2 regions of the Photorhabdus viridis genome follow, and region 2 is predicted to be linked to the other one. Evidence: predicted binding sites of a transcription regulator. Region 2 holds the regulator's gene; the other holds the start of a gene.
The links. Region 2 encodes LexA, which represses DNA repair genes until DNA is damaged. Its sites were predicted from a motif close to TNCTGTATGTACATACAGNA; they were not measured.

Region 1: a site for LexA is predicted at 2,352-2,371, ahead of sulA (SOS-induced cell division inhibitor SulA). Genes of this name have one in related genera too.

Annotation. Positions count from the first base shown of each region.
Region 1 covers NZ_JBEJZY010000005.1:111,129-115,384, reverse strand. The annotation lists gene matP (macrodomain Ter protein MatP) at 1-27, shown strand, start outside; gene ompA (porin OmpA) at 166-1,257, opposite strand; gene sulA (SOS-induced cell division inhibitor SulA) at 1,811-2,332, opposite strand; gene ABR397_RS03245 (TfoX/Sxy family DNA transformation protein) at 2,580-3,182, shown strand; gene yccS (YccS family putative transporter) at 3,243-4,256, opposite strand, start outside.
Region 2 covers NZ_JBEJZY010000033.1:9,670-13,925, reverse strand. The annotation lists gene plsB (glycerol-3-phosphate 1-O-acyltransferase PlsB) at 1-907, opposite strand, end outside; gene ABR397_RS14910 (diacylglycerol kinase) at 1,037-1,408, shown strand; gene lexA (transcriptional repressor LexA) at 1,528-2,133, shown strand; gene zur (zinc uptake transcriptional repressor Zur) at 2,269-2,778, opposite strand; gene ABR397_RS14895 (DUF1266 domain-containing protein) at 2,998-4,140, shown strand.

The sequences.
Region 1 (4,256 bases), on a different contig from region 2:
GAAGCTATTCTGGGTAAGAACGAGTAACTTCAGCTGTTGTGGGTTGGTATTACAATGAGATTCTTGGCAAGTTGAGATAAGATTTTAATAAACAGCTAAAAGAAAACCCCAGCTGAAAATGGGGTTTTCTGCGCTTTTAATGACTAATGTAATCAATAAAGACGATTAATGAACAGCTTTTTGCGCTTGAGTAACAACTTCTTTAATACCTTGGATTTCGATCTCTACACGACGATCTGGAGCCAGGCAGTTGATTAGGCTCGGCTTTTTGATTTTGTCGCAAGTAGAACCAGTTACTGGATTTGTTTTACCACGGCCTTCTGCGCTGATGCTACCGGCAGGGATGCCTCTAGAGATCAGATAGTCAACTACGCTTTGAGCGCGTTTTTGAGACAATGGCTGGTTGTATTCATTTTTACCGATACGGTCAGTGTAGCCCAGAACCAGCACTTTACCCTGAGTTGGGTCAATGTTTGCCAATTCAGTATACAGTTGATCCAGAGTATGCTGGCCTTCTGCTTTCAGCTCAGCGCTGGCGAATGCGAACAGAACGTCAGAACGCAGAGTAAAACGTTTGTTCTCAACGACTGGCGCTGGAGCGACAACTGGAGCTGGGGCAACAACCGGAGCGGCTGCTTCATCTTGACCGAAGCGATAAGAAACACCTACGCTCAACAGGCCGTTATCAGGACGTGCGCCTACTGTGCCTGCGTCACCGATATTGTTAACCCATTGGTAATCCAGACGGGTAGCCCAATCTTTAGTCAGAGCATACTCAACGCCAATCGCGGCCAGTGGGGAAACGCCTGTATCATGATTTTTCAGATGGGTGTTGGTGGCGCCGTAATTCGCTTTGGAATCTGCACGCCAAACCATACCACCCAGACGAGTATAGATGTCCAGATCATCCATGATTGGATAACTCAATTTAGTCGCCAGTTGGAAACCATGAGCTTTGAAGGCGCCGGTGTTTACATTACCTTTATAAGGCATACGGCCTAACCAGTCATAACCTATTTCAAAACCAAGATATGGGTTGGCTTGGTAGCCTAAGAAAGCACCAGCACCCAGTTGGTTTTTGTGAGTAGGACCATTACCGATTTCATTGGTATAACCGTTGCCGTAGAAGTTTACGTCATGGTATTGGGACCAACCCAATTTACCACCGGTATACCATGTGTTGTCTTTTGGAGCTGCTTGTGCTGCGGTTGTGAAAGCGGCCACTGCTACTGCTACCGCGATAGCTGTCTTTTTCATTTTAACGCCTCGTTATTATCATCACCCAATAGGCAATTGGCTTCGGGAGCCTTTTTACTTACTGCCTATCCCATTAGGTTATTTCATTTGCCATGCTTTAGTAATAATAGCGCTCACTGAGCAGGGTTCAAATTCTTCATGTACTGTTACTGCATGTACGTTTTGAATTTTGTACGCTATCTGTGTTCACTATTTATCCATAAGAATGGCCTGCACTAAATTATATCTACTGAGATAGGCTATTAGCCATATTGATTAAAAAACTCAGTTAAGAATACTGCACTTTCATCAAATCAAATGGACCAAACAATACATAAGGAACCAAGGGCAGTAATCTTTAATGGTGTAAAGTCTACAACGAAGTTAAAAAGTTACAAGTGGCCCTTGATTAATAGCGCAAAAAATTTAAAAGATAATGTATGATTTTTAAAAAAAATTTACTATTCTTTACAACTAATCCCATCTTAATTAATTGATTTTAGATGTGATTAGTGATTTTGAGCCTAAATTGGTTATTTTGTGTCATGAATATCGAGATAATTCCTAATTTTGGTCAATGATAGTAAATGGAATGAATTTTTAGTAAATTTGATTGCGATTCAGTGCCATTGGCTCCTTTATTTACATCTTGTGGGCGTATAATAAAGGCCAATGCATGACCTTTTTGTGCCGCAGACTGTAATCTTACCGTATCTCTTGCTAATAACGTTGGCAACCAGCCAAGAACCACGCTGTAATTACCACTTGCTAACGCTCTTTCCATTGCGTCTACCGTTGTAATGGACTTGATACGATTTAATTGCACAATCTTATCTAAAGGTAATCCGGAGCGAATTAGCCATTGGCGGCTCAGTTTTTTATGAGGGCTAACCCATAGCAACCAGCGGGCTTCATTTCCTGACTGGCGTAACAAAGGTAGCAATATATGATTAATGACAGCTTGGTTATCACTATAAATCAATTCACTCACGATACCACGTCCGGCTGAATTATCTTGCGCAGGTGAAGAGAGTGATAGTCGCTTTTCTGTTAACTGATGTTTAGGAAGGTAAACCCAGGATGATTGAATGCCCATAATGAACCCCGCCACAAGTAACTGTATTAATATACAGTATCTTCATGTCAGGCTAAGATCAAGTCTATTTTTTCAAAGAGCTTCGCAAATATTTACGATAAATGGCTTGAAACTCATTTAACCATTGGCAGGGAAAATTGAATTGCGTATGTTTTCAATTGTTTGTTCCTGTTATTTATTTTTCTAATAGCTGGGGTAAATCTATGGATAAAAGATTTATTTGTACAAAACTCATGGAGTGATCTGTATGTTGTTGTCTGAGGTGCGTTTTACTCAACTCAAAAGTGGTTTTTCTTCATTTGGAAGATTGACAAGGAAGCCACAGTTCGGCGGTTACAGCCTGCTGGCTAACGGGATTATGTTTGCGATTATTGCTGATGGGGAACTATATTTACGGGGAAATGGCCATGCAGAAGTATTATTTAAAGCCAGAGGGATGAAAAACTATATTTACTCGAAAAAGGGAGTGCCGGTAACTTTGCGTTATTACCAGGTTGTTGAATCACTTTGGCAAGATCAAGAGTTACTATCTCAATATGCGTATTTGGCTTATCACTATTCATTAATTGAAATGACGGGTAAAAAGAAGATGCCAACACGTTTGAAAGATTTGCCTAATCTTGGAATGTCTCTTGAACGCCAGTTATGGAAGGTAGGAATATGTAAAGTTGAAGATTTACGGCTGTTAGGTGCGAAAGCCAGTTATTTAAAACTGCATCAATATAAAAGAAAATCTAATGTTAGTTTATTACTTGCTTTGGCTGGTGCAATTGAAGGATGCCATTCAGCCGTTTTACCGGTACAGATTCGTAATGACTTATTACGCTGGCATAAGGAGCTGGCTTGTTAGATCTTTATCGTGAATAGCTAAATAAAAGGGGCAGTTGACTGCCCCAGTATATCAATCTGGTTATGATTGATTAATTTGTTTAATAAGAATGACAATTTCAGGCAACAACCCTATTAATAAACCTGTTTGTTGCAATACCAGCTGTTCTTTACTATCTCTTTTTGCTGGGGTTTGCTCAATTCTTTTCGCTATATTGACAGATATTTGCTCAATTCTATCATCATCTATTAATGCCGGTTTTAATGTTGCATCGACATAACAAATCGCATCATTCATAATATCCAGAATAACTTTGTTATCCAATTTATCCCGGTGTGCCCCCAGCGCAGAGATGTAACTCAGCATGGTGTGATTCAGGCACAGTAGTCGGAATGCTTCTTCTTGGGAAGTTTGATAACTTTTCGGCTCGGCAGACATGTTTGAAATAACCGATGCCAGCTCCGCGTCACTATTGTGAGCATCACGGCGGGCAATTCGGTAGCTCAGGCCATTATCTTTTCCCTGATAATATTGAACTAAAATGGCATCGAGGTAGCGGCAATTGGTGTCCATCGTCCGGCTTATCACTTGTGGTAACTGGTGAAATTTCCAGTCTGGCCAAATGAAATTTACTGCTAACCAGGCGATACCACAGCCAACTAATGTGTCAACAATCCTAGGTAATACGACTTCAAAGCCTTCACCCAGCAAATTGAAGCATAGTAATACCAATAGTGTGATAAACAGGGTCGCGTGCGCATACTGAATATTACGGAAAGCGAAAAACAATACCCCAGAGATAACAATCAGTACCAATTGTCCCTCAATAGATGGCACAAAGTAGAGGATTGGCAGGCCGATTAATACTCCGGCAACGGTACCTATTATTCTCAGTGCCAAACGGCGGCGGGTAGCGCTGTAGTTGGGTTGGCAAACGAACAGACTGGTGAGTAAAATCCAGTACCCGCGTTGTAGATCCAGCAATTGGATCATGGCGTAGCCACTGCACAACAGAACAGACATACGGATCGCATGGCGGAATAAAGCGGATTGTGGTGTCAGATGACGACTGATCCTTAGACGGATATCTCGCCA
Region 2 (4,256 bases):
GAGCATAAACCAGTTCGTGACCATCTTGCGCCAGACGACGGATGCGTTCAGCATTATGAACATTGATCCCTTGGTACAGACGGTTCCAGGTCCAACCAAGTACACGATCTGACAACCGTACCGCTTCATAAGAGAAATTCGCGGCAATCTCTTCCATCATGTTAACAGCATTCTGTTGCGCTTTCTCATGGGAGATTTTCTTACTGCGGGCCTCATCAATAACGGCCTTTTCTATTGCTTTTGAAGCCAGCAGCTTATTAAACAGCTCCTGACGAACAGGCAGACGCGGCCCCACTGCCGCCAGACGTTGGCGTGAATAGTGCATTCGCGCCACGCGAGCTAGCTTATGAGCAATGGTCTTGTCCGTGCCATGTTCAGTTGCCATATAACGCAAAGATACTGTATTTGAAAAACGCACAAAACTGTCCCGGCCCAGCCAGAGAACGGCGAAGAATTTTTGGATACCATTAAGTAGCCGCAGATGTGGGGTGCTGTGTCCTTCACGTCCGGGTGAACGACCAAACATGACAGAAACTGGCAGCATTTGAATATCCAAGTTTGGATTATTACGATGCAGATCCAGATAAGCATGGAAAATTTTTACGGATTCCTGCTTTGGTGCGCAATAGCGGAATACGCGTGGGCCATTATCAATAAATACATAGCCCGGAAGCTCAGTATCACCTATCTCCAGTGAGTTTAAAGGGTCCGGCAGATCCTGCTCAAGACATTGCTGACGTAATGTCAGTAAGTCTGCTTTGGAGTGATACGGCAATACGTACAGAATCGGACGTGTCGTATCGAGCCGTAATTCGGTAATGGGATCTTTAGGGATAAGTTTGCTCTTTACCAGTATTTTTAGTGGTAAATTCAATAATTTATAATATATTTTACGCCAACCTGACATAAATAACTTGAAGCCTCCTGTTAGCAATACGTCGCAAGCATACCAGAAACAAGTATTGAGATCTGTTATGTTAAGACGATAATAAAAGTTAAAAGTGATAAATAACCCTATATTTGGTGCGAGTAACTTATGGCAAATCAATCCAAGGGACTGACCCGTATCATCAAAGCAACCGTATATTCGATGAAAGGCCTCAGGGCTGCGTGGCAAAATGAAGCGGCTTTCCGGCAGGAAATAATCATATCTATATTGGCGGTAATTGTTGCATTTTATCTGGATATCAGCGCAATTGAACGCATTTTACTGATTGGTTCAGTGATGCTGGTGGTGATTGTGGAGATTCTGAACAGTGCTATTGAAGCTGTCGTTGATCGTATTAGCAGTGAATTCCATGAACTGTCCGGCCGGGCAAAAGATATGGGATCGGCGGCGGTCTTTCTGACGATGATGCTGTCGTTAATTGTCTGGAGTACTATTCTCTGGCACTATTTTGTGACCTGATTTAGTTTAATAATGAGTCATTATACTATATTAGACTGATTTTCTGCCCTGGCAGGTTCCCAATCGCTATTTACCTGTATATACTCACAGTTTGACTGTATAAACACACAGGGGGTGAAATGAAAGCACTTACCGTAAGGCAGCAGCAGGTTTATGACTTGGTGCGTGACCACATTTCGCAAACGGGTATGCCGCCAACGCGTGCTGAAATTGCATCACGTCTTGGTTTCCGTTCACCTAATGCGGCTGAAGAGCATTTAAAAGCATTGGCTCGCAAAGGGGTGATAGAGATTGTTGCCGGGGCATCCAGGGGTATCCGTTTGCTGCTAGAAGAATCTGGTTTACCGTTGATTGGTCGTGTAGCCGCAGGTGAGCCACTGTTGGCGCAAGAGCACATTGAAAGTCATTATCGGATTGATCCTGCACTGTTTAAGCCAAGTGCGGATTTCCTGTTAAGAGTCAGCGGTATGTCCATGAAAGATATTGGGATTATGGATGGTGACCTGTTGGCTGTGCATAAAACACAGGATGTTCGTAATGGGCAGATTATTGTTGCCCGTATTGAAGATGAAGTAACTGTAAAACGTTTTAAACAGACTGGAAATAAAGTTGAATTATTGGCAGAAAACCCTGAGTTTAAGCCAATCGTGGTGGATCTGCGTGAACGGAGCCTGATAATAGAAGGATTAGCCGTCGGGGTGATTCGTAACGGTGATGGGTTTTGATAGTAAAATATCGAATCGTTGTTTTTTGGTGATTGTCAAAAAGTTGCAATATTCCAGCAGAATCATGTTATTGGTTTATCAATATGATTATCTTGAACATGATTCTGCGGTTGCCTGCCGCTATTTACAGGTTCTCTATTTCTTTTTTACCTCAATACTGTGGTCGTGCTGACATTCATCCCGCTCAGTACAGGATTCAATCTCTGCACAAGAGGAACACAAACCATGCGCTTCAATGACAGTATGGCGTAAACTGAATCCAGCAGTTTTTGCTAACTGTTGAATAGCGGATTCAACGGCTCCACCATCCCGTTCTGTAACAGAACCGCAGCGATCGCAAATAAACATTGCTGATGTATGGCTTGGTTGTTCGATATGGTGGCACAGCACATAACTGTTGGTGGATTCTATTTTATGAATAAATCCCTGTTCCAGCAGAAACTCCAGTGCCCGGTATATGGTTGGTGGTTTAGCCTGTGGTTCTGCTTCCCGCAATAAATCCAGTAAATCATAAGCACTGATTGCGCCGGGTTGCTCTGAAATCAGACGCAAAACTTCAAACCGCTGCGGAGTAAAGCGAACTCCCCGTGTCAGGCAAATAGCTTCGGCTTGTTCCAGTAACTTTTTTTGGTTGATCAGTTTCATTACGCCCCTTACAGCCAGCATGATAACAATATTGGAATGTTATCATGTTTCTACGATAGAAAATATTCTCCAGAAAAGTTCATTGTGCTTGTCCCCTGATAGAGTTAATTTGGTTAAATTGATACTTAGCAGCAAAAATAATGTTTTATCGAGGTTTGTGATAATACAGATAAGAATTATCATATATGGTAGATAATTTTCGGAAAGGAATCATTTGTGATGAAAGAACTTTTACAAAATCAGCCTCATTATAGGCAGTTTCCTGCTAAAGGCTATCAGGTAATAAAGAATATTATCTGTGAAAAAAGAAAGTTACCTTTTCTGAGTTCATTATACGCATTGATTAATATTTTATTTGTAATTGCAGTCTGTATGGGAATTATATTATCTGTGGCAATTGTATTATTTATAATAGATAATGTATCCGTTCCTGCTATAGACTATTTACTTCTGGCACAAGTAGTCATTGCAGCATTATTTTCAGTAATGTTACTTTTAGTTATTATTTATCGTATTATTAAACGTCCTGAATGGGAACAACGGCGTTATTATCAACAAGCAGGTTTATCTTTTTTACCGGAAGAAAAGCGCCAGGTATTGCGGTTAAATATTGTGAGTGACTATTGGCAGGGCTTTTGGAGTGAAACTCTGGAGCATTATCCTTTGCAGTCACGGGTTGCTCATGATAACTATCGTTACTACCTGCTCCCATTATCATCTACTCAGGAACATCAATCCCAACTATACAGTGACTGGGGAATTATTGATGAAGAAGGTTATATGAAAATGTTAACTGGTTTGTGGGGTGGGGTGCATTCAAAACATTTTTCTGTTGATGCTGCGCTTAATGATGGCAAAATGTTTAAAGTTCTTGCCAAATTAGTTGAAGTAACACCTAACTCTATTCGTAAATGTTCTCAAACTGTTAATAGGCGCCCACCTGCGTTGGTGTGGGGATTTGATTTGTGGCTTGCAATTGTTTTAAGCCGTAACTGTTTTTGTGCTGGTTATATCAGTGAAGAAGTGGCATGGAAAAATATGCTGAAAACCGCTGATTATATTTATGAAATCTTTAGCAGCTTTGATGAGTTTTATACAAACTTCCGGTTGGGTAATGCCTACTGGAGTAATGATTTTGACAAGAGTAAAGATCGGCTGGAGCAGTTTAATTATTATAAATTATATTGTGACTGGCCAATTGCCAGCCTGCCGTGGCCTGAGCCAAAAGGCGTTATTATGGAACGGCAAATGATGACAGGGTTTTCTGCATTAGTAGAAGATGTTTTACGCAGTAGAATGGAAGAACAACAAAGGTATGAAATTGATCTCACGGAGCCGTCAGCATCTCGTATACTTCATTAATATTTATATTAAATACTTCCCCTTGAAGAATACTTCAGGGGGAAGGTGAAAATGCTATTTTACTGGTTAAATTATAAAAACCACCGTGGTTAACAGAATTTACCCCATTTCCTGAA